Linked DNA regions of Puniceicoccus vermicola. The protein of the gene in region 2 interacts with the protein of the main gene of each other region in a pairwise test. Links are inferred from orthologs where the notes say so. Each region holds a gene or a part of one and is shown on either strand. Other genes may lie near its edges.

The links.
Region 1: the proteins of rfaD (region 2) and menB interact in binary tests that used the Escherichia coli proteins (3 or more experiments, as listed by UniProt). The link is inferred for Puniceicoccus vermicola from one-to-one orthologs.

What each region holds. Positions count from the first base shown.
Region 1 is NZ_JACHVA010000083.1:37,680-47,669, forward strand. The notes cover bases 6,285-9,098. They hold menB (1,4-dihydroxy-2-naphthoyl-CoA synthase), read right to left. Parts: upstream 8,199-9,098; coding sequence 7,371-8,198; downstream 6,285-7,370. Other genes in these bases: H5P30_RS10850 (GldG family protein), read left to right, coding at 6,285-6,925; H5P30_RS10860 (magnesium transporter CorA family protein), read left to right, coding at 8,261-9,098. In the rest of the region: H5P30_RS10815 (hypothetical protein), read left to right, coding at 1-102; H5P30_RS10820 (hypothetical protein), read right to left, coding at 220-474; H5P30_RS10825 (type IV pilus modification PilV family protein), read left to right, coding at 586-1,017; H5P30_RS10830 (PulJ/GspJ family protein), read left to right, coding at 1,001-1,582; H5P30_RS10835 (DUF7305 domain-containing protein), read left to right, coding at 1,586-3,091; H5P30_RS10840 (ABC transporter ATP-binding protein), read left to right, coding at 3,370-4,341; H5P30_RS10845 (ABC transporter permease subunit), read left to right, coding at 4,338-5,054; more of H5P30_RS10850, read left to right, coding at 5,051-6,284; more of H5P30_RS10860, read left to right, coding at 9,099-9,247; H5P30_RS10865 (hypothetical protein), read right to left, coding at 9,435-9,719; H5P30_RS10870 (DUF4177 domain-containing protein), read right to left, coding at 9,716-9,910. UniProt on the Escherichia coli protein: Converts o-succinylbenzoyl-CoA (OSB-CoA) to 1,4-dihydroxy-2-naphthoyl-CoA (DHNA-CoA).
Region 2 is NZ_JACHVA010000053.1:226,129-239,191, forward strand. What follows is about bases 8,358-11,168. They hold rfaD (ADP-glyceromanno-heptose 6-epimerase), read right to left. Parts: upstream 10,366-11,168; coding sequence 9,349-10,365; downstream 8,358-9,348. Other genes in these bases: H5P30_RS07125 (hypothetical protein), read left to right, coding at 8,358-8,424; H5P30_RS07130 (exodeoxyribonuclease III), read right to left, coding at 8,470-9,234; proC (pyrroline-5-carboxylate reductase), read right to left, coding at 10,394-11,168. Outside these bases: H5P30_RS07080 (methyltransferase family protein), read left to right, coding at 1-122; H5P30_RS07085 (lipid-A-disaccharide synthase N-terminal domain-containing protein), read right to left, coding at 176-517; H5P30_RS07090 (glycosyltransferase family 2 protein), read right to left, coding at 498-1,208; H5P30_RS21875 (ArnT family glycosyltransferase), read right to left, coding at 1,226-2,701; H5P30_RS07095 (5-carboxymethyl-2-hydroxymuconate Delta-isomerase), read left to right, coding at 2,994-3,632; folP (dihydropteroate synthase), read left to right, coding at 3,741-4,586; folB (dihydroneopterin aldolase), read left to right, coding at 4,570-4,947; folK (2-amino-4-hydroxy-6-hydroxymethyldihydropteridine diphosphokinase), read left to right, coding at 4,944-5,441; pabB (aminodeoxychorismate synthase component I), read left to right, coding at 5,432-6,757; H5P30_RS07120 (aminotransferase class IV), read left to right, coding at 6,754-7,584; more of H5P30_RS07125, read left to right, coding at 7,606-8,357; more of proC, read right to left, coding at 11,169-11,218; H5P30_RS07145 (ATP-binding response regulator), read right to left, coding at 11,215-12,336; H5P30_RS07150 (RDD family protein), read right to left, coding at 12,333-12,914; H5P30_RS07155 (bifunctional 5,10-methylenetetrahydrofolate dehydrogenase/5,10-methenyltetrahydrofolate cyclohydrolase), read right to left, coding at 12,917-13,063. UniProt on the Escherichia coli protein: Catalyzes the interconversion between ADP-D-glycero-beta-D-manno-heptose and ADP-L-glycero-beta-D-manno-heptose via an epimerization at carbon 6 of the heptose.

The DNA.
Region 1 (9,990 bases), on a different replicon or contig from region 2:
CATTATGAATTCACCACGTTTCGCTTCCGAGCGATTGCTGAGCACGGGACATGGAAAGAGAAGAGTAACTTTGTTCCGAAAATAGAAACGCCTATCAATTAATTCGGAGGAACCAACGCACTACCGCACGTGAGGCTCCTCGAACGCCCCAAAATACAATATTCAAAGTCGCCACCTAACTCCTTTTTCTACTGCTTCTATTCTCAACCGCCGAACGTCCTATGACTGAACTACCGATGTATGCTGGCCAGCACGCCCCGGTCGTTGATAGAAATCCAGAATCCAGCAGGGACGCTGGGGAACATGGATGTCCACTCCATCGGAGCGCGGTGCTTTAGCTCGCGCTTTCCCTACGTTCTTGTGGATGCGTGCCCAGGCTGAAGCACTGCGCTCCCGATAGTCCGGGGCAAATTGGATCGTTTCGTGCCAAAATTCCCCGCCCTTGTCGTTACGCCCATCCAAACTGTTTCTCATTCTCATCCTTGACTCTCCGAATCAGGAAATCAGACTCAACGGCCTCAGCAGCATTCACTTGCACTATTTTGATTCCGACAGTAGAACAGTTCATCCCCTTCAACACTGCTCATGAAGCTCGCAGGACATAAAGGTCGTCAAGCATTCACGCTTTTGGAGGTTATGATCGCCCTGGGCATCATGGCGATGGCGCTAGCCTCTGCCTCCATTTGTCTTCGCATGGGGATGATGCAATACGACACGGCCCGCTCGACCAACTACGCAACCCAGATTCTCCAAAATGAGGCCGAACGTATCAGGCTTCTCAGCTGGTCTGAGATCGAAAATCTTCCGAGCGCTGCCCGATTTTCTCCCATTGATCGAAGCAATAACAAATATCAGTTCAAGCGGATCCTCGAGAACTACAACGGATCTGATGACATCAAGAGAATTTGGCTCATTGCCAATTGGAAAGGGCTTAAAGGAGAACCACACCAGCTAAAGATCACCTTCAACTACGCCAGAGACGGCGCATTCGACTATCTCTATGGATCCAACAGCTGAGCCGCAGGTTTCTCCGACGCTTGCGGCGGATTCTTCGCGCAGCGACGGATTTACGCTCGTTGAGATGATGATTTCGACTGTCATCCTTCTGATGGTGGTTACCGGAGTCCTCACGTTCTTTCTTTCCTTCACCGAGGCGGGGCTGCGAATGGGATACTACTCTGACCTCGAGCGCCAAAACCAGCGAATCTATCAGTATTTTTCTCAAGATATTCGAGATGCAGAAAGCCTATCGTGGACGGATAGCCAAACCCTGACCCTCATTAGCAAAGGGAAGCAAACGACTTACACCTTTGACCCGGATGCGAAAACTCTAACTCGGCAAGAAACGGGCGAACCCCTGCAGGTGATCGCTGAAGATATCGAAGAATTCGAATTCTCGGCGTACGACCTCCTCGGCAATAGTATCAAACTGTTCAACAACTTAACGACGGCGAATGCAAAAACCAAGATGGTCGGGTTCTCGGGGAGTGCCGTAAAAATCCACAGTGGCATCGAGGACTCGACCACCCAGATTCAGTCTGCAGTCTACATGATGCGCAACAAAACCGAATTTATTCCCTAGGGCATGAACAACTCAAAAACAGGCAGTGCTCTCCTCGTCACCGTGATTTTCACGAGCATCTTAGGACTCATCGCGATCCCCACGTATCTCAGCCTGAGCCGGAATACCCTTACGCTCGCCAACCGCACTCACTATAATGCTGTCGCCGTTAATCTGGCCGAGGGCGGTATTGAGTACGGTGTTCACACGATCCGAAACACATCTGTAGTTCGGAATGCATGGAGTGGGTGGACAACTGTGGACGGGGACGCCTACAAGAAGCTCCCTGAGACAGACTACGTTGGGAACATCCACGGAGAACTCTCGGTCTACGTCATCGGCTATGATTCGGATTCTCCGGAAGTGCTGTCCAAGGCAACGATTCACTTGGGAAACCAACCGCCTATCGAAAAATATATGTATGCCGATGTCCGCTCGAACAGCACCCGCGGCCTCTTCGCCTATGGCATGCTGGTCAAAGACTATATTCATGCGGAAGGAGGCGTCGAGTTCGACAGCTGGATCTCTGATCCCGACGGAGATCCAAATACTCCCATCCAATTCTACGCCGACCACCTTTCGCGCGACTCGGTTGCAATCGCCACGGTGAGCACGGAAGACGGAGCGATTCGGTTGGGCAGCTCCGATGTCTACGGAACCGCTGCGGTCGGGAGTGGAAGCTATCGCGGTCTGGATGTCGGCTGGGGCGGCCAAGTCGGTCCACGAGACCCTCACAAATGGCACTGGTCGGACAAAGAATACCTCTGGGCCAAAGATCCCCCAGGATGGAAGGTGTCGACTAAAACCGGAGCTCTGACCACTGGATTTACCGCGTCCTTTGAAGATATCTCAGTCGGAATCACCACTCCCCGTTTCGATCTGACCGATCCGCGTGCCCGTTACCGCCTCCCCTACACCTACGAGAAAGAGGTCAGCAATGGCTATTCGACCTGGAAAGAGAATGTCTATATCGATGAGGAGACTCTCGGTTCGCCAGGCCAGAGTTCGGTCCTCGAACTCCAGGATCTGGAGGTAAAAGCGGGAGCGACGTTGCGAATCGAGGGCGATGTCACCGTCTACCTGCCGACCGAGGAAGTCACCTCCATGAAAGTCATTGAAGGAGGAGAGATCGAGCTCGCTCCTGACGCGACCTTGACCGTCTACACCGCTGGCGATGTCGACGTCACGGGGGCGGGGCTCTTCAGCCAAGTCGCCCCGCAACAACTTCAACTCTGGGGAACCGCCCCCGAAAGCCAGCATTTTAACTTTCTCAACAATGGCCAGTTTAGCGGGATCATCTACGCCCCGAAAGCTAGTGTCCGCGTCACTGGCGACTCGGATATCTATGGATCCATCGTGGCCAACGACGTTACCATGACCGGGAGCGGTTCGTTCCGCTACGACGAGTCTCTCGCCGACTACATAGGTCATCATTCCACCCCTGGCCCGCCGGAAGTTAACTTTCTGGAAGAGCTGACTGGAAGCGAACGCCTCCCCTACGTCCAGAAGTTTGAAGCGGTGAGCTTGTAATACCGAATTTAGGAGCTGCGAAAGATGACATCCCGGCCTCCTACCGAAGTTGGGAAGCCCTGAAAAAGTTGAGGGGAGCGCGGTGCTTCAGCCCGCGTTTTCGGAATCTCCTTTTGCATATGCACGCAGGCTGAAGCACTGCACCCCCGAAAGACTGAGGAAAATAGGATCGTTTCGTCCCAAAACTCCCCTTTCTTGCAGTTACACCTCAGGTCACCCATGCCCGAATTCAAACCATTGCCAAACGCCGAAAAATTTCTCAATTTATTCAGCTTCTGATGCCCAAATCCCCTCAAACTGTCAGTATTGAAGCCGAAGGCCTCGGCAAGTCATTTGGCGACCTCACCGCGGTTGAAGAGGTCTCGTTTACGGTCAAACCGGGGGAGGTCGTCGGGTTCATCGGTCCAAATGGAGCGGGGAAATCGACGACCCTGCGGATGCTGACCGGATTCCTCCGCCCCTCTACGGGGAAGGCTCGGATCGGTGGCCACGATGTCCTCCGCAAACCGGGCGCGGCGCGGCGTCAGTTCGGGTACCTGCCCGAGACCGGACCACTCTATGGAGAGATGACGGTAATCGAGTTTCTTCACTTTGTCGCCGGAGCCCGGGGCATGGACCGGCTCGCCCTTGATGGAGACCTCAATCGAGTCCGGAAGATCTGCCATTTGGAGAAAGTGTGGCACCAAACAATCGAGACGCTTTCGAAAGGATACCGGCAGCGCGTCGGACTGGCCCAAGCGATCCTTCACGATCCTTCCTGCCTCATCCTCGACGAGCCAACCGATGGTCTTGATCCCAACCAGAAACAGGAAGTGCGCGATCTCGTGACCGAAATGGGAAGCGAGAAAGCCATCCTCCTCTCCACCCATGTTCTGGAGGAGCTGGAGGCAGTCTGTGACCGGGTCATCCTCCTCCACAAGGGATCGGTTCTCCTCGACGAGTCGATCGGGGCAATGCGGAAGCGTCATCCCCTCTTCGGCAGCGTGAAGGTGCGGGTGGCCGAAAGCGACGCCGAACGTGCGCCGGCCGTGTTCAAGAAGCTGGAACCGTTCGTCAGCAAGATCGACCGCCAAGGCGAAGACTTCCTGCTCTATTCCCGAGATAAGCGAAACGTCTCCGAAGCAGTTCTGGCGGTCATCAAGGACTCGGGACTGGATCTGCGGGAAGTGGCCCCGGTCATCCCCCGACTCGAGGACGTTTTTCAGGAGCTGACACGGCCCACATCCAATTTCACGGAGGAGGACGAATGAGAGCAGTATTTCTACGAGAATTTTATGGCTATTTCCGGACTCCGGTCGCCTGGGTTTTTCTCTCAGTTTTTCTGATCGCCAGCGTGGGTCTCCCCTGGTTCCTCGGCGACTTTTTCGAGAGTAATGATGCCAGCCTCCGCATTGTTTTTCGTTTCCTCCCGTGGATCTATCTCTTCCTGATCCCTGCGGTCGGGATGCGCCTCTGGTCGGAGGAGAAAAAGACCGGGACCATCGAGCTCCTTCTCACCTATCCGGTTTCTCTGAATCAGGCCATTTTCGGGAAGTTCCTTGCCGGATGGCTGTTCATCGGTCTCGCCCTTCTCCTCACGTTTCCGATGCCCCTTACGGTCGCCTATCTCGGCAATCCCGACTGGGGCGTGATGGCCAGCGGCTACCTCGGAGCCTTCCTCATGGCCGGGGCCTATCTGGGAATCTGCTCCGCCTGCTCGTCACTGACCGCGAATTCGGTCATCAGCTTCGTTCTCGGATTGATGGCGTGCCTCCTCCTCGTCCTCTTGGGTTGGAACGTCTTCGGAGATCTCCTCCTTTCGCTGAGTCTCCCGGTGGCCGCGGTCGACTTTCTCGGTGGGTTTGGCATCCTCCCGCGCTTTCAACCTCTGATTGACGGCATCCTCACCCTCGCCGATCTCGTCTACTTTCTCTCAATCGCCTTTTTCGCCCTTTGCCTCAACCGAGTCGTCCTCAGCCGATGAACCTCGCCCGCAAGATCTTCCTCGCCGTCCTCTGCATCCTCGCACCCCTGGTCGTAACCTACCTCGCCCAGCGAGTCTCCTGGCGCATGGATTGGACCTCTGAGGGCCTCTACTCTCTCTCCCAACCCAGCCGGGACATTCTCGAGCAAATCGAGGAGCCCATTGAATTTACTCTCTACTACACGCCGGATGTAGAAGACATCCCCGCCAGTATTCGCAACTTTGCCCAGCGCGTGAAAACGATGCTGTACGAATACACCAAGGCCGCCCCCAATCGGATCACGGTGGACATCGCCAATCCGGCGCCCGATACCTTGATCGAGGAAGAGGCTGTCGGCGCAGGACTTTCGGGTCAGCGGATGGCGAACGGGGAAGTTCTTTATCTCGGGCTCGTAGCGAAAGGAAACGGAGGCGAACGGGTGATCCCCTTCCTCCTCCCGGCACGCGAACCCGCGCTCGAATACGACCTCTCCCGCCTGATCCTCGACCTCATTCATCCCGAGAAGCCCAAGATTGGCATTCTGACCTCCCTCAACCTCTGGGGCAAGGAGGCTAACCTGGTCCAAGGCGTGCGAGCCGAGCCGCCATCGATCCTCATCCAAGAACTCCAGCGGCTCTTCGAAGTCGTCCCGCTCGGGCGACGCGGAGACATCCCCGAGGATCTGGATATGATTGCCCTCATTCATCCACGTGGCGTCTCGGACCAGATGGCCTTTGCCCTCGACCAGTATTTTCTCGCCGGAGGTCCACTACTCATCGCCGTCGATCCCTCCTCGGCCGAAGTTCGACGCACCCACCCCAACCGCAACCAACTCAATGGGCTCGGGGGTCCGACCGAATCGGATATCCCCCAACTCCTCTCCGGCTGGGGGATCCAATACAACTCGCGACGCGTCGTCGGCGACTTCGAGCTGGCAACCAACGTTCGCCTCTCAGCAGAGGAACCGGAGCTGCCCCATCCCCTTTGGCTCACCTTTCGCGACCCAGAGAGCGAGACACCAGCGACCACTGGGTTGAACGAGATCCTCCTCATCGAAGCCGGATCCTTCACCGTCGAGAATCCGAATCTCCGGGTGACCCCGATTCTCGAGACCACCGCTCAAAGCGGTGAAATGATGGCTTCCTCGGTGCCAATTACCGGGGTCGAGAACCTTCCCCAGCAGATTTCTCCCGACGGCCGCAGTGAGTTCATTGCCGCGCTCCTCCAAGGGGTCTTCCCCACAGCCTTCCCCGACGGCGAACCCTCCGAGAATAAAGAAGACGACTGGATTCGCCAACTCGAGGAGGAAGAGGATCCGTCCCTAAAGCAATCGACCGGAGAATCCAATCTGGTGATCGTCACCGACACCGATCTCTTTACCGACCGCTTCGGCACGGAAACCGTCCGCTACCTAAGCCAACAAACCACCCGTCGCTCCAACGACAACCTGGCTTTAGCGGTCAACCTCTTCGAACTTCTGGCCGGAGGCAACGAACTCGTGGAGCTCCGTGGCAAAGGCACCGTAGCTCGCCCCTTCCTCCGCGTCGAAGACCTAGCGGCCCAAGCCCGCGTAGCCTATGAGAAACAACTCAGCCAATTGGAAGAGGAGCTCATCTCAGTTCGCAACGACATCCGCGGCTTGGAATCAGAATCTACCGACGAAGAAAAGGAAATCTCTCCCGAGGCCGAAGCCGAGATTCAACAGCGATTGCAGGATTTCCGGGAAAAGGAAGTGCAGCTGCGCCGCGAGCAACGGGAAATCCGTAAAGAACTGCGCGAAGAAATCCGCCGACTCGACCGCACCCTCGTTCTCATCAATCTCCTCGTCGTCCCCGGACTCATCGCCCTGCTGGCGCTGCAGTATTTTCTGCGTCGCCGACCGGGGAAGTAAGGCAGGTGATTACTCGGCGCTGGTTCGCTGATAGAGAACTGAGGCACCCCTGCCAACGAGCCAGAACCCCTCCGCTTCCTATGGAAGCACCTCCCCTGCAAGCAGGAGAGGAGTCTGAGACAGACCTGAAGAATATTGGACGTCCGGAGAATCAAACTCCCCTCCTACTCGTAGGAATGGGGGATCCCGCGGACGCGGGATGGGGAGGTTCTGGCTCTTCGCATTTCCGGAGAAGCTCTATTCAAAACGGGGCACCCCCGCCAACGAGTCTGAACCCCTCCGCTTCCTATGGAAGCACCTCCCCTGCAAGCAGGGGAGGAGTCTGAGAGAGGGAAGCCAACGATGAGCCTTTCGTCGCAATAGACAGCCCCCTCCTCCTAAAAGGAAAACCGGAGCCTCTGAGAATTTCACCCCGTCTCTCGGGTTTGGCCCCGACCCTTCTCCCTCATGGAAGCCAGGGATATTTGGAGAAATCGGGCTTCCGCTTTTCGATGAAGGCGTTTTTGCCTTCCGAGCCCTCTTCACTGAGGTAGTAGAGGAGAGTTGCGTTGCCGGAAAGTTCTTGGATCCCCATCTGACCGTCGAGCTCGGCGTTGAAGGCCGACTTGAGACTGCGGATGGCGAGAGGACTTTTCTCCATGATCTCCCGGCCCCATTGAAAACCTTCGGCCTCGAGTTGATCGATGGGAACCACCTTGTTCACCAACCCCATCTCCATCGCCTCCTCAGCATTATACTGACGGCAGAGATACCAAATCTCCCGTGCCTTCTTTTGGCCCACGATCCGGGCGAGATAACTCGCACCGAGTCCACCGTCGAAGCTTCCCACCATGGGGCCCGTTTGACCGAAAATCGCGTTGTCAGCGGCAATGGTGAGGTCGCAGACCACATGGAGGACGTGGCCACCGCCGATGGCATAGCCCGAGACAAGAGCGATCACCACCTTGGGAATCGAACGGATTAGTTTTTGCAGATCGAGAACGTTCAGGCGTGGCACCCCACCCTCGTCGACATAACCGGCCTGACCCCGGATTTTCTGGTCTCCTCCGGAGCAAAACGCGTATTTCCCATCGGTGTGGGGGCCCGCTCCGGTTAAAAGAATGACACCGATGGTCGGATCTTCCCGGGCATCGAGAAAGGCCTCATACATTTCCTGCACCGTCTTGGGGCGAAACGCGTTGCGCCTTTCGGGGCGATTGATGGTCACCTTGGCAATACCTTCTCCCTTGTGGTAGAGGATATCTTCAAATTCGCGGGCATTCTTCCATTCCATCTCTCCGGTTTAGCAATTTTTAGTCTCGTTGCAACGCCCTGTATCGTTTTGCATCCCAAACGATGTTCACGATCTACGAACTTTCGACGGGGAAGACTATCACCAACGAGAAATTCCAAGAGAGCGACCACGACCAGGAACCTCTTTGGGTGGACCTCTTTCAGCCTACAGAAACGGAGATCGAACTCTGGAACGAGCGCTTGGGCTTGGATCTACCGACCCGACCGGAGATGGAGGAAATTGAGTCCACTAGTCGACTCTACGTCGAGGACCACGCCCTGTTCATGACCGCCACCGTCCTCTCCAACAGCGATGAACCCGGGGGGATCCGCACCACGCCGGTCACCTTCGTCCTCGGAGAGAAAATCTTGGTGACCATGCGCTTTGTCGACAACCAGCCGTTTCGCCAGTTCATTCGCAACCTAGAGCGCCGACCCGGCACACGCTCCACTCCCGCCCATACCCTCAGTGCCCTCCTCGACAGCATTGTCGATCGTCTCGCCGACATTCTCGAACGTGTCGGAACCGAATGCGACCGTCTCTCCAGCGAAATTTTCCGATCCGACACTGAAAAGCGAAAGGCCAACCAACAGAGCGAGCTTCTGAAAGAACTCCTCCGACGCACCGGCCAAAACGGAGAAACGATCGCGAAGTCCCGGGAAAGTCTGATGACCATCAACCGCATCATCGTCTACTTCCTCGAATCGATCAAAAATCTCGGCCTCGACAGCCTCGTCCCCCACGTCAAAGGGATCGGCCGCGACGTTCAATCCCTCAGCGATCACGCCAACTACCTTGATGGCAAAGTCGCCTTCCTTCTCGATGCCATTCTCGGCCTTATCAACATCGAGCAGAACCAAATCATCAAAATCTTTTCGATCGCGGCCGTGATCTTCCTCCCACCCACCGTCGTCGCCAGTATCTACGGGATGAATTTCTCGATCATGCCGGAGCTACGACAAGAATGGGGCTATCCCTTTGCCCTGAGCCTCATGGTCGTCAGCGCCATCCTCCCCTTCGTCTACTTCCGCCGAAAAGGCTGGATTTAGAACTCGGATAGAGACGCAAAATAGGATCCCGGCGGATCGGTTTTGCGGATTTCTAATAACTAGGCTGCCATTCTGGAAAAACTAGCCGACTCCCCTTCCGATGGAAGCATCCGGCCTCCACGCAAGGCTGCGGCAGACGAACTCTCCTCTGCAACAAAGAGAGGAATCTCGGAGGGGGGATCCTCTTTCAGTTTCTACGGGCTAGAATTCCCTTCGCGTACCATTTCACGTCATCACGCGAAAAGAGGGAGGCGAGAAATCCAGATGACCGCTGACCATACTCAAACTGGACGATGGCATGGTAACCGCGCCTCTTGCATTCGGAAACCATCTGAAGTTTCACATCCTTCAGGCTGGCGAGCTGCGCGCTGCAAAACAGGCCTTCGATCTCGGTCGAAATGGGCTCTCCCATTGTCCAGCCATCTGGAGTGCCCTCAAAGAAAAGCACCCCGTCCAACTCGGTCGATCTCATCGATCCCGCTCGAGAATCGTGATCATCTCATCACGGTCCGAACCAAACATGGCGGCGACTTCTGCCGTTGCGGTTGCCACAACCCGCCAGCCTTCCTCGGCGTAGGCGTTCAAGGCCTGCTCGAGCTTTTCCGGATCAAACTTTCCGGAGAACCACTTATCTTTGAGGGTGAGAACTTTGTATTCTTTCATGGGTATTTATCTATTCGTGGGAGTCCTCGTAACCTCGAGGAAACATGGACGGAACCCTAGCAATCGCTCCAAAATTGAGC
Region 2 (13,063 bases):
CACGTGTGGTCGAAAGATCTTTATCTGAGGTTGTTTGGTTTCTTTTCGCGATTATTGCGATCGACTTGATCGAGGCGATTCACGAATCAGGCAACATGGTTCTGGGCTATCTCTATTTCTGATTGAGATATAGCCCTCCACCTCTCTCGATGAGGGGTGTTGGTGGAAAAGGACTTTAGCCCTTAGACTGGAGTGTCGGGGGAGAAAGTGGATTCCGTTTGTCCTTGATGTGAAGGATCAGGTTGTACCCAGCTACTCCGGCAGGCATCAGGTTGGACAATACGCCCACGGAATCGTTTTTCCCAAAGGTGAAATAAGAGAGGAGGAGGATGCTGCCAGTGAGGCTGAGCATCCAGAACAGTAGGGGGAACGTGGGTCTCTGGCTCTTGTGGGAAGCCACGAGTTGGATGATCCAGCGACTGCCGAAACAGAGAACTCCGACGTAACCGATGATCTTCCACGGAGTGACGACGATGTCTGCATCAAATAGAGAGAAACTAAAAAGGATTTCGTTCATGATGAATTTCGTTTGAAAGTTCAGGCCGGACGTGGCGGCGCAAATACCAGCGGACTCCAATGAGGTCGTAGATTCCCCGAAGACCTCGTTCCCAATTTGTGTATTTGGAGGTTCCGAGTGAACGGGGCCTATGATTCACCCGAACTTCTTCAATCCGGAATCCAGAGGCCCGGAAAAAGGCCGGCAGAAATCGATGCATTCCATTGAAAGGAACGAGGCACCCGATGGCTTCTCGCCGGAAGACTTTGAGGGAGCATCCTGTGTCGCGAACTCCATCCCGAACAATCATGCGGCGCACTTTGTTGGCGATTTTCGAAGAGGCTCGCCGACTCCAGTTGTCTTGGCGGCTCGCCCGGTATCCGCAAACCACATCAGCTTGCGTCTGGTGGAAATGCCGAACGAGGTTCTGGATGTCCGCGGGATCGTTCTGGCCGTCTCCGTCAAGAAGCACGCACAATGATTTGGTCGCCCGTGACAGGCCGGCGAGAATGGATGCGCTCTGCCCTTGGTTTTTCTCAAAGTAGACAGTGCGAACTCCTTCGAATTGAGAGATGATATTGCGAGTTTGATCGGTGCTCCCGTCATCGACAGCGATGATTTCTTCGTGGGGATAAAGAGAGAGTATTTCTTCAATCACCACGCGGGCCGATTCTTCTTCATTGTAGAAGGGGATGACGATGGAAATCCCCAAGCGTCTCGAAGAGCTTCTTACTTCGGAGAGGGTGCTTCTTGGAGAAGAAGTCTCTGCATTCCGATTGCATCGGTCTTTTTCTCGCTGAACCTGCGGAGTTTTCGCAGAGTGATTGGAGGAGCTGCGGGGGCGGTCGTTGAGAGATTTTGTTCTATCCATTGATCTAATTTCTGTGGAGGGCCCGGGAGAAGGTTGTCTTTCCATACCAAGAGAATTGTTGGGTTTTCGGGAAGTGAGAGGAGGGGAGTTCTGGGAGAGAGAATGGTTGAATCAGGAAACTGGAGACGGAAATTGCCCGCGTAGAAATGGTCTTCGGCAACGATGACCTGAGGTGGAGGGCCTTGATTGCGGATCTTTTCGGCAAAGTCGGCGAAGGGTATGTTGAGTCGACTTTTGGCTGCGACAAACGTTCGCCCGGCCGTCAATCCAAGCACCAGCATTCCGATGAACAGGGACACTCCCGCGAGAACCTTTAAGAAGCGAAGGGGAAGAGGATCTCCAAGGCGGAGGATGAGAAGGACTGGGATGAAAAAGAGGAGTGGCTGCATCCACCGGTCCTTAAACTCGGTGACTCCTGCAAAGAGGATAAGCGCTCCGCAGAGAAGAATTGCCGCGATGGCTACGATGCAAAATAGTTTGAGCCAGGTTTTTGGAGCTGGATCGTTCCTGGGGTGCTTTCGGACGAAGAAGATTCCCGCGCCCACCGCTAACAGAGGGCCCAGATAGCTGAGCACGGCGATGATGAGATTTTTAAATCCGTGGAGAATGGCGGAAAAAGACGGCTGGGACACCTGATGGAATTTATGAGCATCAAGGGTGACGAGAGCGATCTGATCGAGGGCAGCCCAGCCATGGGGCAGGACGACTAGCACTGCTGCCAAGATCGTCCAAAGAAGTTTCGGATGAAGGAGTTTTTTTCGGATTTGGGGAGTTGCGGCGATGCCGATCAGGAGAGCTACCCAGAATAGCGCGTAGTTGTATTTGGAGAGAAACCCGAATCCGGAGACTATCCCGAAAAGAATGTAGCGGAGAGTGGAGGGTCGGGCCCACAGGGCTCTTAGTGAAAGGAGCGTTGCGATCCCCATCGAGGTGACGAGGATCGAGTGGGTAAGGTCGCGCTGGGATTCCCAGACAACCTGGGGGATAAGAAAGAGAAGAAGTGCGGAGGCCAGTCCCTTTCGGGCGGAACCGGTGATGGATCGGGTGAAGAAAAAAGTCCCGCTGTATGTGAATAGAAGGAGGAGATTCTTCAATAGAGCGAGTCCGACGATTCCAGGGCCCGTGAACTGAAAAATCAGGATTTGCAGCCAAGTATATAAAGGCGGTTGTGATCCATAGACCCAACTGAATTGCTGCGTGAGGACGAGCTGCTCGGCCTCATCGAGCTCTGCACCGGGAGAGAGGCAGATTCGGAGTAGGAACTGGAGGGTAAAATAGAGGGCGAGAGCCGAAAGCGTTATCCATGCGCAGCGTGAATCGACTCTGGGTTCCATGGCTGGTTCAGAGCTATTTTCGAAGATGCTTAGCGGGTTCATATTGTACGGCAAGCGACCCGTTATAGCTCAGGGGAATGAATCGCGGATGAATCGATTATTAATGTTTTTTAACCTTTGGGTCGGTAAGGGTAACTGGTTGGCTTGTTGCTCCGTTTGGGTGGGATGCTTTGGGCGCGCTCGGATTTTTGTGGGCTTGCCGATTTGTAATCATTCGTGGGAGGTTCTCTTGGAGATGATGAGACTGGAGTCAGTGGTTCCGTGGGGTAGATCCTTGGACGAGTATCGGGCGATGTTTGCTTTGTCCCCGGATGATTTGCATAAGCGAATCCTCGGTTGCGGCGATGGGCCGGCTTCCTTCAATGCCGAACTGACTGAGTTGGGCGGCTCCGTGGTCTCCGTTGATCCGGTCTACCAGTTCTCTCGGGAAGAGATTCGTTCCAGGGTCGAAGAGGTGAGGCCGAGCCTTCTAGAGAGTGTCCGGGAGAATCGGGAGGCTTTTGTCTGGAATGTGATCCCCAATGTGGAATTCTTGGAAAATCTAAGGATGACGGCGATGAACCGCTTTCTCGCCGATTTCGAAGAAGGATGCGATGAGGGGCGCTATCGTTCGGAGGGAATTCCGGAGCTAGTGTTTAGGGCTCAGGAGTTTGAACTGGCGCTCGTTTCCCACTTTCTCTTCTTGTATTCAGAAAATTTGGACGAAGAGTTTCATTTCAATGGATTGATGGAGTTGCTTCGGGTGGCTCGTGAGGTCCGGGTTTTTCCCTTGCTGGAATTGTCCGGCAGACGGTCTCCTCATCTGGAGCCCGTATTGAAAAGGCTACGGTCTGAAGGAGTGACGGCCCGGATTCAAACGGTGGATTACGAGTTCCAAAAAGGAGGGGATGAGATGTTGGTTTTGACCCGATGCCCGGATCAAGGAGCTTGAAGGGAGCTGGGCTGAGCCTGGATCCATGGGTGACTATGCGGTTTCGAAGGTGAATCGTAGGGGGAAAGAGGCTGGGAATGGATGGGGAAATCTGTTGAATTGAGCTCCGTGGATATCGATCAATCAGGATCCGTAAAGACACCCTGGCCCGTTGAGGGGTGGGGGCATCGAACGTATCTGATGGGGATTCTGAATGTGACCCCGGATTCGTTTTCGGACGGTGGGCGATATGCAGGGGTGGAAGCCGCGCTGAATCGGGCGGTAGCCATGGAAGCGGACGGTGCGGATTTTCTGGACGTGGGGGCGGAGTCCACCCGACCGGGAGCGGAAGAAGTTTCCGCCGAAGAGGAATGGGCAAGGTTGGAGCCGGTCCTGGAAGGATTGCGCGGGAAAATCGGCATTCCGATCTCGGTGGACACCTACAAGCCAGAGGTCGCGGCCAAAGCGCTGGAGGCCGGGGCGAAGATCGCCAACGATATTTTTGGATTTCAGCTCGACGCCCGAATGGCCGAGGTGGTGGCTTTGGCCGGAGCGGGGGTGGTCCTGATGCACAACAGCCGAGGGGCGGAGCTTGAGGGGGACCTCATCGCAGAAGTCCTGCGGTATTTTGAGGAGTCGCTGATCGTCGCGGCAGAGGCTGGCATTTACCCCGAGCGCATTATCCTCGATCCGGGAATCGGTTTTGGGAAGACGGTGGAGCAGAACTTGGAGTTGATGCGCCGGTTTGGCGAGCTGCGGGAGTTAGGTTTCCCCTTGCTACTGGGGGCTTCTCGCAAATCGGTGATTGGGAAGACCCTCGACCTACCCGTGGAGGAGCGGCTGGAGGGAACGTTGGCGACCACGGTGGCCGGCGTGGTCGGGGGTGCCGACATTGTCCGCGTGCACGACCTCGGTCCGAACTTGAAAGCCGCCCGCATGGCGGATGCTATTTATCGTCATGAAAGAATCTCCTGATCTTATTCGTCTCCGTGGGTTGGCCTTTTTTGGGTTCCATGGGAACAACCCAGCCGAAGCCGAGTTTGGCCAACGGTTCTTCGTGGATCTGGAATTGCGAACCGACGTGTGTGAGGCGGGGAAGTCGGACAATCTAGAGCACGCCGTGGACTATTCTGCGGTGTATCTCAAAGTGCGTCACTGGATGGAGCAGGAGCGTTTTCATCTGCTGGAGGCTCTGGCAACCCGGATCGCCGAGGGAATTTTGGAGGATTTCGCACGCGTTTCCTCGGTTGTGGTGGAAGTGCGCAAGCCGCAGGCGCCGCTTCCGGGAATCTTCGACGAAATCTCGGTTTCGGTGGAACGATGCCGGCAGGAATGAGGCGAGCTTGGATCGCTCTCGGCGGGAACCTGGGTGACCGGGAATCGATGTTCGCCGAGGCCCTGAAGAGATTAGCAGAGGCTTCGGGGTTGGATATCGTTCGGGGATCGGCGATCTACGAAACCCCTCCGTTTGGACCTCCTGGTCAGGATCGCTATTGGAATGCCGTGATTGAGGTGAGAACTTCACTCGAGCCTCCGGAGCTCCTGGGTCTCTGCCTTGATGTTGAGAACGGCTTGGGGAGATCCCGCGAAATCCGCTGGGGACCGCGCACGATCGATCTCGATCTTCTCCTTTTTGACGATTTGGTCTGGGAAACGGAGGAGTTGATCCTCCCTCATCCGCGGATGACGGAGAGAGCCTTTGTTCTTCGGCCCTTGGCGGACTTGATTCCAGAAAAGCGGCTGGGAAACCTTTCGGTGCGCGAACATTTGCTCGCGGTCTCCGAGGAGGGGATTGAACGGGTGAGGGATTCGGTTTTGGCATGCCGCTGATTGAGATCGAGAGACGGGGAGGGCTTCCGAGATGGTTTGGCGTCTTCTCGAAACGGAACCACTGCGCCTGGCTCGATGGAGTGGATGGTGCGCGAGGAGCGGACTGGTCCATTCTTGCCGCGGATCCGGTGGAATGCCGTTCGGGCCCGGAGGAGGACTTGTTGGCTTGGTTGGACGAATGGGAGGCTCGCTTGAAAACCGTAGCGACGGCGGAAATCCCCTTTCTCGGCGGATTGATCGGGCAGTTGGACTACGAGGAGGCCATGCCGCCGTATCCTTCCGAGGGGATCCCTCGTTTGTCTGGATGGATGGGCTTGTATGACCGAGCCCTTGCGGAACACCGCCCGAGTGGTCGGATGTTCGCCGTGGTCGGAGAATGGGTTGAAGGTGCGGAGGAGGAGTTGCGCTCTTGGGTTGATCAATTGAAGGACCTCCCAGAAAAGACTCCCGCTCCGCGGGCGATTCGCAGTTCGAAGCCGATTTCGAATCAGACGCGCGCGGAATACGTCGGTGGGGTGCGGCGGGTGCGCGAATGGATCGCTTCCGGGGATATTTATCAAGCGAACCTTTCCCAGAGATTCCGGTGTGAGACTGAGGTGCAGCCGGAAGATCTCTATCGTTCGCTGCGAAAGGAAAATCCGGCTCCCTATTCGGCCTATATCGATTGTGGCGTGAAGCAGATTTTATCCAGTTCTCCAGAGTTGTTCTTAGAGGTGGGCGCCGATCGATCGGTTTCGACACGACCGATCAAGGGAACCCGTCCGCGTTCGGCCGAGCCGAAGAAGGATCGGGAGATGGCGTCGGATCTCCAGAAGAATGCGAAAGAGCGAGCCGAGTTGCTGATGATTGTGGACATGGAGCGCAACGATCTGGGCCGGGTCTGCAGGACGGGGTCGGTCCGGGCCGAGAAGGAGTTCGCCCTCGAGTCATTTGCTTCGGTGCACCATCTGGTCGGTGGGGTGCGTGGCGAGTTGCGCCCGGAGGTCAGAATGTCGGACCTCTTTGCGGCAACCTTCCCTGGGGGGTCCATCACTGGGGCACCCAAGTCTCGTGCGATGGAGATTATTCGAGAGTTGGAACCGGAAAGGCGAGGAGCCTATTGTGGGACGATGGGTTTCTTATCAGCAGGAGGGGTTTCCCGTTGGAACATTGCCATCCGCACGATGGAGGTTTTGGGGAATCGAGTGGAGTTTGGAGTCGGTGCAGGCATTGTCTGGGATTCGGATCCCGAGGCAGAGTTTGAGGAGACGCTTCACAAGGCGCAGAAGATCCTGTCCAGCTTGGGTTGGCCGGAGGAGCAGGAGGAGCCGCGATGAGCGGAGGAGGCAAAGAGGCCGAACTATTCTTAGTGTGGAACGGATCTCTCCAGTCGGCAAAGGAGATCTCGATCAACCCTACCTCGGAAGGGTGGCTTTATGGGGTTGGATGCTTCGAAACCATGGGCCTGAAAGGTGGAGTCATTCGGTTCTTTGAGAACCATTGGCATCGGTTGAACTCCACTGCGTCTGCAATGGGCTTGCAGATCCCATTTTCTCCGGAGCAGATCGAGGATAAGGTTTCGGAGATGGCTGGGAAGAATGAATGCCCGAACGGGATCGCCCGGTTGTCGCTTCATCTGAATGGAGAGAACGTCGATTGGATGCTCCGGGTATTTTTGGGAAAGAGGGCTTCGCGAGGCTCACTCCAAGTGGGTCTTTCGGAGATGGTTCATCCGGGGGCCTCGCTGTTGAGCCGCTGGAAGAATAACAACTATCTCCTTCATCACCTTGCGTTCCGTCAGGCGCAGGAAGCGGGATGGGATGAGGCTCTGATGTGCCGGGGCGATGAAGTCGTCGAGGGAACTCGTTCCAATGTGTGGATCTTGCGAGAGGCAGAATTATTGACCCCTCCGCTGACCAGTGGGGCATTGCCGGGAGTGATCCGGCATCGCCTGTTGGCACTAAAGTCGATTGGAGACCTTACCGTGCGGGAAGAGAGATTGCGATTGGAAGACCTCGAGGAGGCGGATGGGTTGTTTTTTTCCAATGCCGGGATGATTTTACGATCAGCGACAAAGTTGGGGGCGTGGGAGTTTCCCGCCCACGAAGACCGAGTCCGTTCTTTGGCAACCGCCATCGGTGCAGATTCTCTAAACTCGGGGTAAAAATCGCGAGAACCCTCTCGAATGGATTCATTTGGGGGATACACCCATGTATATTGGTTTGCGAACCAGCTCTTGGGATTGATGATGGTTAGTATGAGACTTGGACGCCTGCTCCCCATTTTTTGTGGCCTCGTAATTCTCGGAGGCTTTTCCACGCTTCTCGGTACCGAGGTGAGGACCTTTACCAATAACGAGGGTCAGTCGATTCAAGCATCCCTCGAATCGGTGGATGACACCTACGTGGAAATTCGCAGGGAGGACGGGCGCCGATTTACGATCCCGCTGCAGACGCTCTCGAGAGAGGACCAAGAATACGTGAAAAAATGGGTTTCACTGCAGGCGATCTCCGATGAGAGACTCTTTGAGATTTCGGCGAAGCGTTTGGACGAGAACGAAACGAAATCCACTCAGACCGGCTTGGATATTGAAGAAAGAGATGGGTTTTATGAGATCACTCTCGAAAACCGGACCGGTACAAATTTAAACGACTTGGAAGTTCGCTGGGCAATACGTGTGGAGAAAACCGCAGCCGGTGAGGTCCACGACCGAAAAGCCGATTTGTGGACGAAAGGCCGAATCAAGGATGTCGATCTTAGCGATCGGGAAGAGAAGGAGCTCGAGACCGGTCGGGTTCTGCTTCGGGAAGTGAAAGTGCAATCAGGATATAGGTGGGCCAGTAATGCTCCCAAGAATGCTCGTGATAAGTTGGACGGGCTTTACGTGGCGATCTTCCTCGATGGCATGATGATTCGCGAATATTCGCTTCCCTCCGGGCTGTTGGAAGAGGGTCGAGACGCCATGCGTTTGGAGGAACAGGAGAAGCTCCTGTTCGGGAGATGATCCTTGCGCAGGGGGTTGGGGCAGCTCACGGCTGAGCCAGCTTTCTTAGTCTTTGACCTCCAGACTGACCGGGCAGTGGTCACTACCCTCGATCTGATCGAAGATGTCGGCGGAGATCCAGGAATCTGAAGCTGACTCTGAAGCAATGAAGTAGTCGAGTCGCCATCCGATGTTTCGCTTCCGAGCTCCTGCGCGGTAGCTCCACCAGGAGTAGCGTTCTGTGGCATCGGGGTGGAAGTGGCGGAAGGTATCGGTGAATCCGGCACCGAGGAGGAGATCCATCTCATGGCGTTCCTCGTCGGTAAAACCGGCGTTGCGGCGATTGGCTTTCGGTCGGGCAATGTCGATCTCTTTGTGGGCAACGTTAAGGTCGCCGCAGTAGTAGACTGGTTTGCTCGTTGAAAGAGATTTCAGGTATTTGCGGGTGCGGGGCTCCCAGGAATCGCAACGGTAAGGTAGGCGACGCAGTTCGTTCTGGCTGTTCGGAACGTAGGCGTTGACCAGGTAGAAGTTCGCGAACTCCGCGGCGATGACTCGCCCTTCGCCCTGAAATTCAGAATCGCCAAAGTCAAATTCAACCGAGATCGGTTCTGTCTTGGAGAGAATGGCAGTCCCGGAGTAACCGGGCTTCTCCGCCGAATGGAAAATCTGGTGGGCATACTCGCCGAGACCGGTATCGGGAGGTCCATCCCGTCCCATCTTGGTCTCCTGGAGACAGACGACATCGGGATCGACCGATTGGATGGATTCAGAGAAACCTTTTTTGAGGCAGGCGCGGAGGCCATTTACGTTCCAAGAGAGTAGTTTCACAATAGAATGGATTTCAGGATTCGCTAGGCAACCCCGGGTCAAATAGCGATCGAACGGAATTCGATCAATCCGGAGCCTTCAGTTTGGATCGTGCGAGAAGTGTCGATCCGCGTTTTACTCACCGAGCCGGCGACCGGGGATCAGGTATTCTTTGACGTAGTCGGCGACCGCCTCCTCCAGTGGGGTCAGGTCGTCGGTGTAGCCGGCTTCGCGAAGCTTCGAGATATCGGCACAGGTATAATACTGATACTTGTCTCGCAAGATCGGAGGCATGTCGATGAACTCGATGTTCTCCTCGACCCCGGCAGCGGTAAAGATGGCTCGTGCCAAACGGAGCCAAGTATTGGCTTCGCCTGATCCCAAATTGAAGAGTCCTCCTGCGCGGGGATTTTCCGCCAGTTGGATCGTCATTTTGATGGCATCTTTTACGTAGAGGAAATCACGCATTTGTTCGCCGTCCTTGTAATCGGGGCGGTGGCTGCGGAAGAGTCGGATGCGTCCGTCTTGCTGGACTTGCTCAAATGCTTTCATCACGAGGCTGCGCATGTCTCCCTTATGATTCTCGTTCGGGCCGTAGACGTTGAAATACTTCAAACCGACCATATTGTTGAGGAAACCATTCCTCAATGCGTAGAGGTCAAACATGTGTTTGGAGTATCCATACATGTTTAGCGGGCGGAGCGAAGAGAGGTGCTCTGTGCCCTCGTCGCTCATCCCTTGGGCTCCGTCGCCATAAGTAGCCGCGGAGGATGCGTAGACGAAGCGGCTGCTTTGCTGGAGGGTCGCGTAGGCGAGGAGCTTCGTGAACTCGAAATTATTTTGGATGAGGTGGCGGGCGTCGGTTTCAGTCGTGCTGGAGTTCGCGCCGAGATGAAAAACGGTATGAAAGCTCTTGAGATATTCCGGGCCGGAGCGAATGCGGTCGAGTAGCGTGTCGGCCTCGAGATAGTCGTCAAACTGGAGAGGAACGAGGTTCTTCCACTTTTCGTCAGTGCCAAGATAGTCTGCGATGACGATATTGTTCAGTCCGCGCTGGTTGAGTTCCCAAACCAGTGCGCTCCCGATGAATCCGGCACCGCCGGTGATCAGGATTTTCTTTTTGGAGAGATCGTGTCGGGAAAGTATTACCATGGTTGGGAGAGGAAAAGGGTGGGCCGCCTTACATGCTCGAGAGTTCGCGGCTGCGGTCACGGGCTGCGCGGAGAGCGCGGTCGACGATCTTGCCGAAGTCGCCTTCGAGGGTCTTGAGCGCGGCCTCGGTCGTACCTCCCGGTGAGGTGACCTCGCGGACCAGCTCAATCGGATCGGCTTCTTCCCGCTTATCCATGAGAGCTGCAGATCCGACGACAGTCTGACGGGCGAGTTGGGCCGCGACCTCTTCCGGTAAACCGAGGGATTTTCCTGCCTCTGCGAGAAGGCGGGTAAACTCAAAGACATAGGCGGGGCCACTGCCGCTGAGCGCAGTGACCGCATCGATATGAGATTCCTCGAGCTGAATGGTTTTTCCCATCGAGGAGAGGAGAATCTCGACTGCAGACTGATCGTCCTCCGAGAGAGGCTGGTCGCTGGCGTAGGCGGAGATCCCCTGTCCGATCTGGGCGGGTGTGTTTGGCATGACCCGGACGACGTTACGCGCTTTCGGGGCGACCTGTCTCAGCCGGGCCAGTGGGATTCCGGCGAGAATGGAGAGAATCAGTTTTCCGGAGGTCTCTTCTGCCAAGGATTCGGGGAGGCTGGCAAGTTGTTGCGGCTTGCAGGCCAAGAGCACGAAATCGGCTTCGGGAAGACCTTCGCTCGCATCGGCTACGTAGCGTATGCCTGTTCGTTGGGCGAGGGCTGGGCCAGTTGGGTCCTGCCCGCAGGTGCAGAGTAAATTTTCCGGTTGGGCCCGGCCCGTGGCCAGCAGTCCTTGGACAATCGCAGAGGCCATGCGGCCCGCACCGACGAAAAGGGTCGTGGGAAAAGAGGTTTTGGATCCGGTCATTCGGTTTCGACTGGGATTCTCAGAACGGCAGAGGTGCCTTGGCCAGAAGGATTCGCGCCGATGGTGACGCCGCCTCCGATATGAGAGATCGAGTGTTTTACAACGGTAAGACCAAATCCCCGGCCTACCGAGTTTTTCGTAGAAATGAATGGATCGAAGAGATTATCACGGACAGATGGGTGGATTCCCTCTCCACGGTCAGAGACGCGGATCTCGACCTCATTCTCTCCGTCCTCTTCGAGGAGGTTGAGAGAGACGCGGATCGGGCGGTCTTCGGCCGGAGTGCCTTCAGGATAGCTCTCGATGCCGTTGCGGATGAGATGTTCGACGCAGGTTTCGATCGTTTCCAGCGAGGTGAACGTCTGGAAATCCTCAGGAAGGTTGTTTTCAATCGAAACCGTTTGGACCCGACCTTCGGATTGGCGGGTCGCCCGGTTTACGACGTTGGCGACGCATTCCGCGGGATCGGCTTTGATTCGGGCTACGGGTTCATCCGTTACCATCGAGCTCAGTTGCCGCACCAGATTGACCATCCGTTTGACGGCCTTCTCCATCGAGGCAATTCCCTTCTCGAGCTTCTCGGGCTGATTCATCCGGAGCTTGAGCAGGTCCAGATAGCCGACGACCACGCCGAGAAGGTTGTTCAAGTTGTGGGCAATGCCTTGGGTCATGCTACCGATTGCGGCCGTGCGGCGGGCTTCGCCGAGACGCTGCTGCAATTCGATGTTCTCCTCGTGCATGGTCTCCAAGCGCAGATGAGTGCGGACTCGGGCCAGAGTCTCTTCCATATCAATCGGCTTCGTGATGTAGTCGATCGCGCCCGTCTCCAGACCGGAAATTTTGTCGTGCCGATCCATCTTCGCCGTCACGAAAATGACGGGGATGGTCTCGGTCTTGGGGTTTTGCTTGAGTCGGCGGCAGGTTTCGACGCCATCCATATCCGGCATCATGATATCGAGGAGGATGATGTCGGGGCGGCTTTCCTCCACCCGGTCAAGACACTCAAAGCCGTTTGTCGCCATACGGACTTCGTAGCCCGCCTTCTCCAGTTTGCGTTGGAGAACTTTTACGTTAACGGGTTCGTCATCGACGATGAGGATCTTGTTCTTGGCTTTCATTTTGAGGAGAATGCTGGCCCTCGGACCACCCGCGTCTTTGCGAGCAGGTCATGAATGGCTGCTCGCTGCGGGTTGAAGAAGGCGAAGAGGAAGAGGAGGGTTAATAGAGGGAACAAAATCTGGAGGCAGACCGTCTTCACGGCTCCCCGGACCAGATGGGCACGGAAAGAAGCCGGAGCATCGGCTTCGCGTTGCTGAATGCGTAGATTGAAAATTCTCATGCCCAGAGTTCCTCCACCTATCAAAAGGGGCACAAATGTAAAATAAAAGAAAATAGATAGGAAGAAGATGGCATTTATGGTCTGGGCCGCCTTCATGAGCTCGGAACTGGGATTGAGGGGTGCGGGATCTTCTCCGGCGTCTTCGTATTGCTCGATGAGCTCGATGAACTCATTCATCGCTCCAGGATACCATTCCGGGAGAATGACTTTCGTGGCGATGAGTCCGAACACCGCGATCAGGAGAATGAGGTCCAGGCAGAGGGCTCCGAAGCGGGCACCCATACTGCTGGGTTCGAATTCGGGAGCCTCTGGCTCGCCGACAACCTCCGCTTCGACGATCTCAGGCTCCTCATTCATGATTAATCCTGGGCAATTTGAAAGGCCTTGTAGGTGTTGCGCATCAACATGGCAACCGTCATGGGCCCCACGCCGCCGGGCACGGGGGTGAGGTGAGAGGCAACTTCGGAGACTTCTTCGAAGTTCACATCCCCCTTGAGGGCATAGCC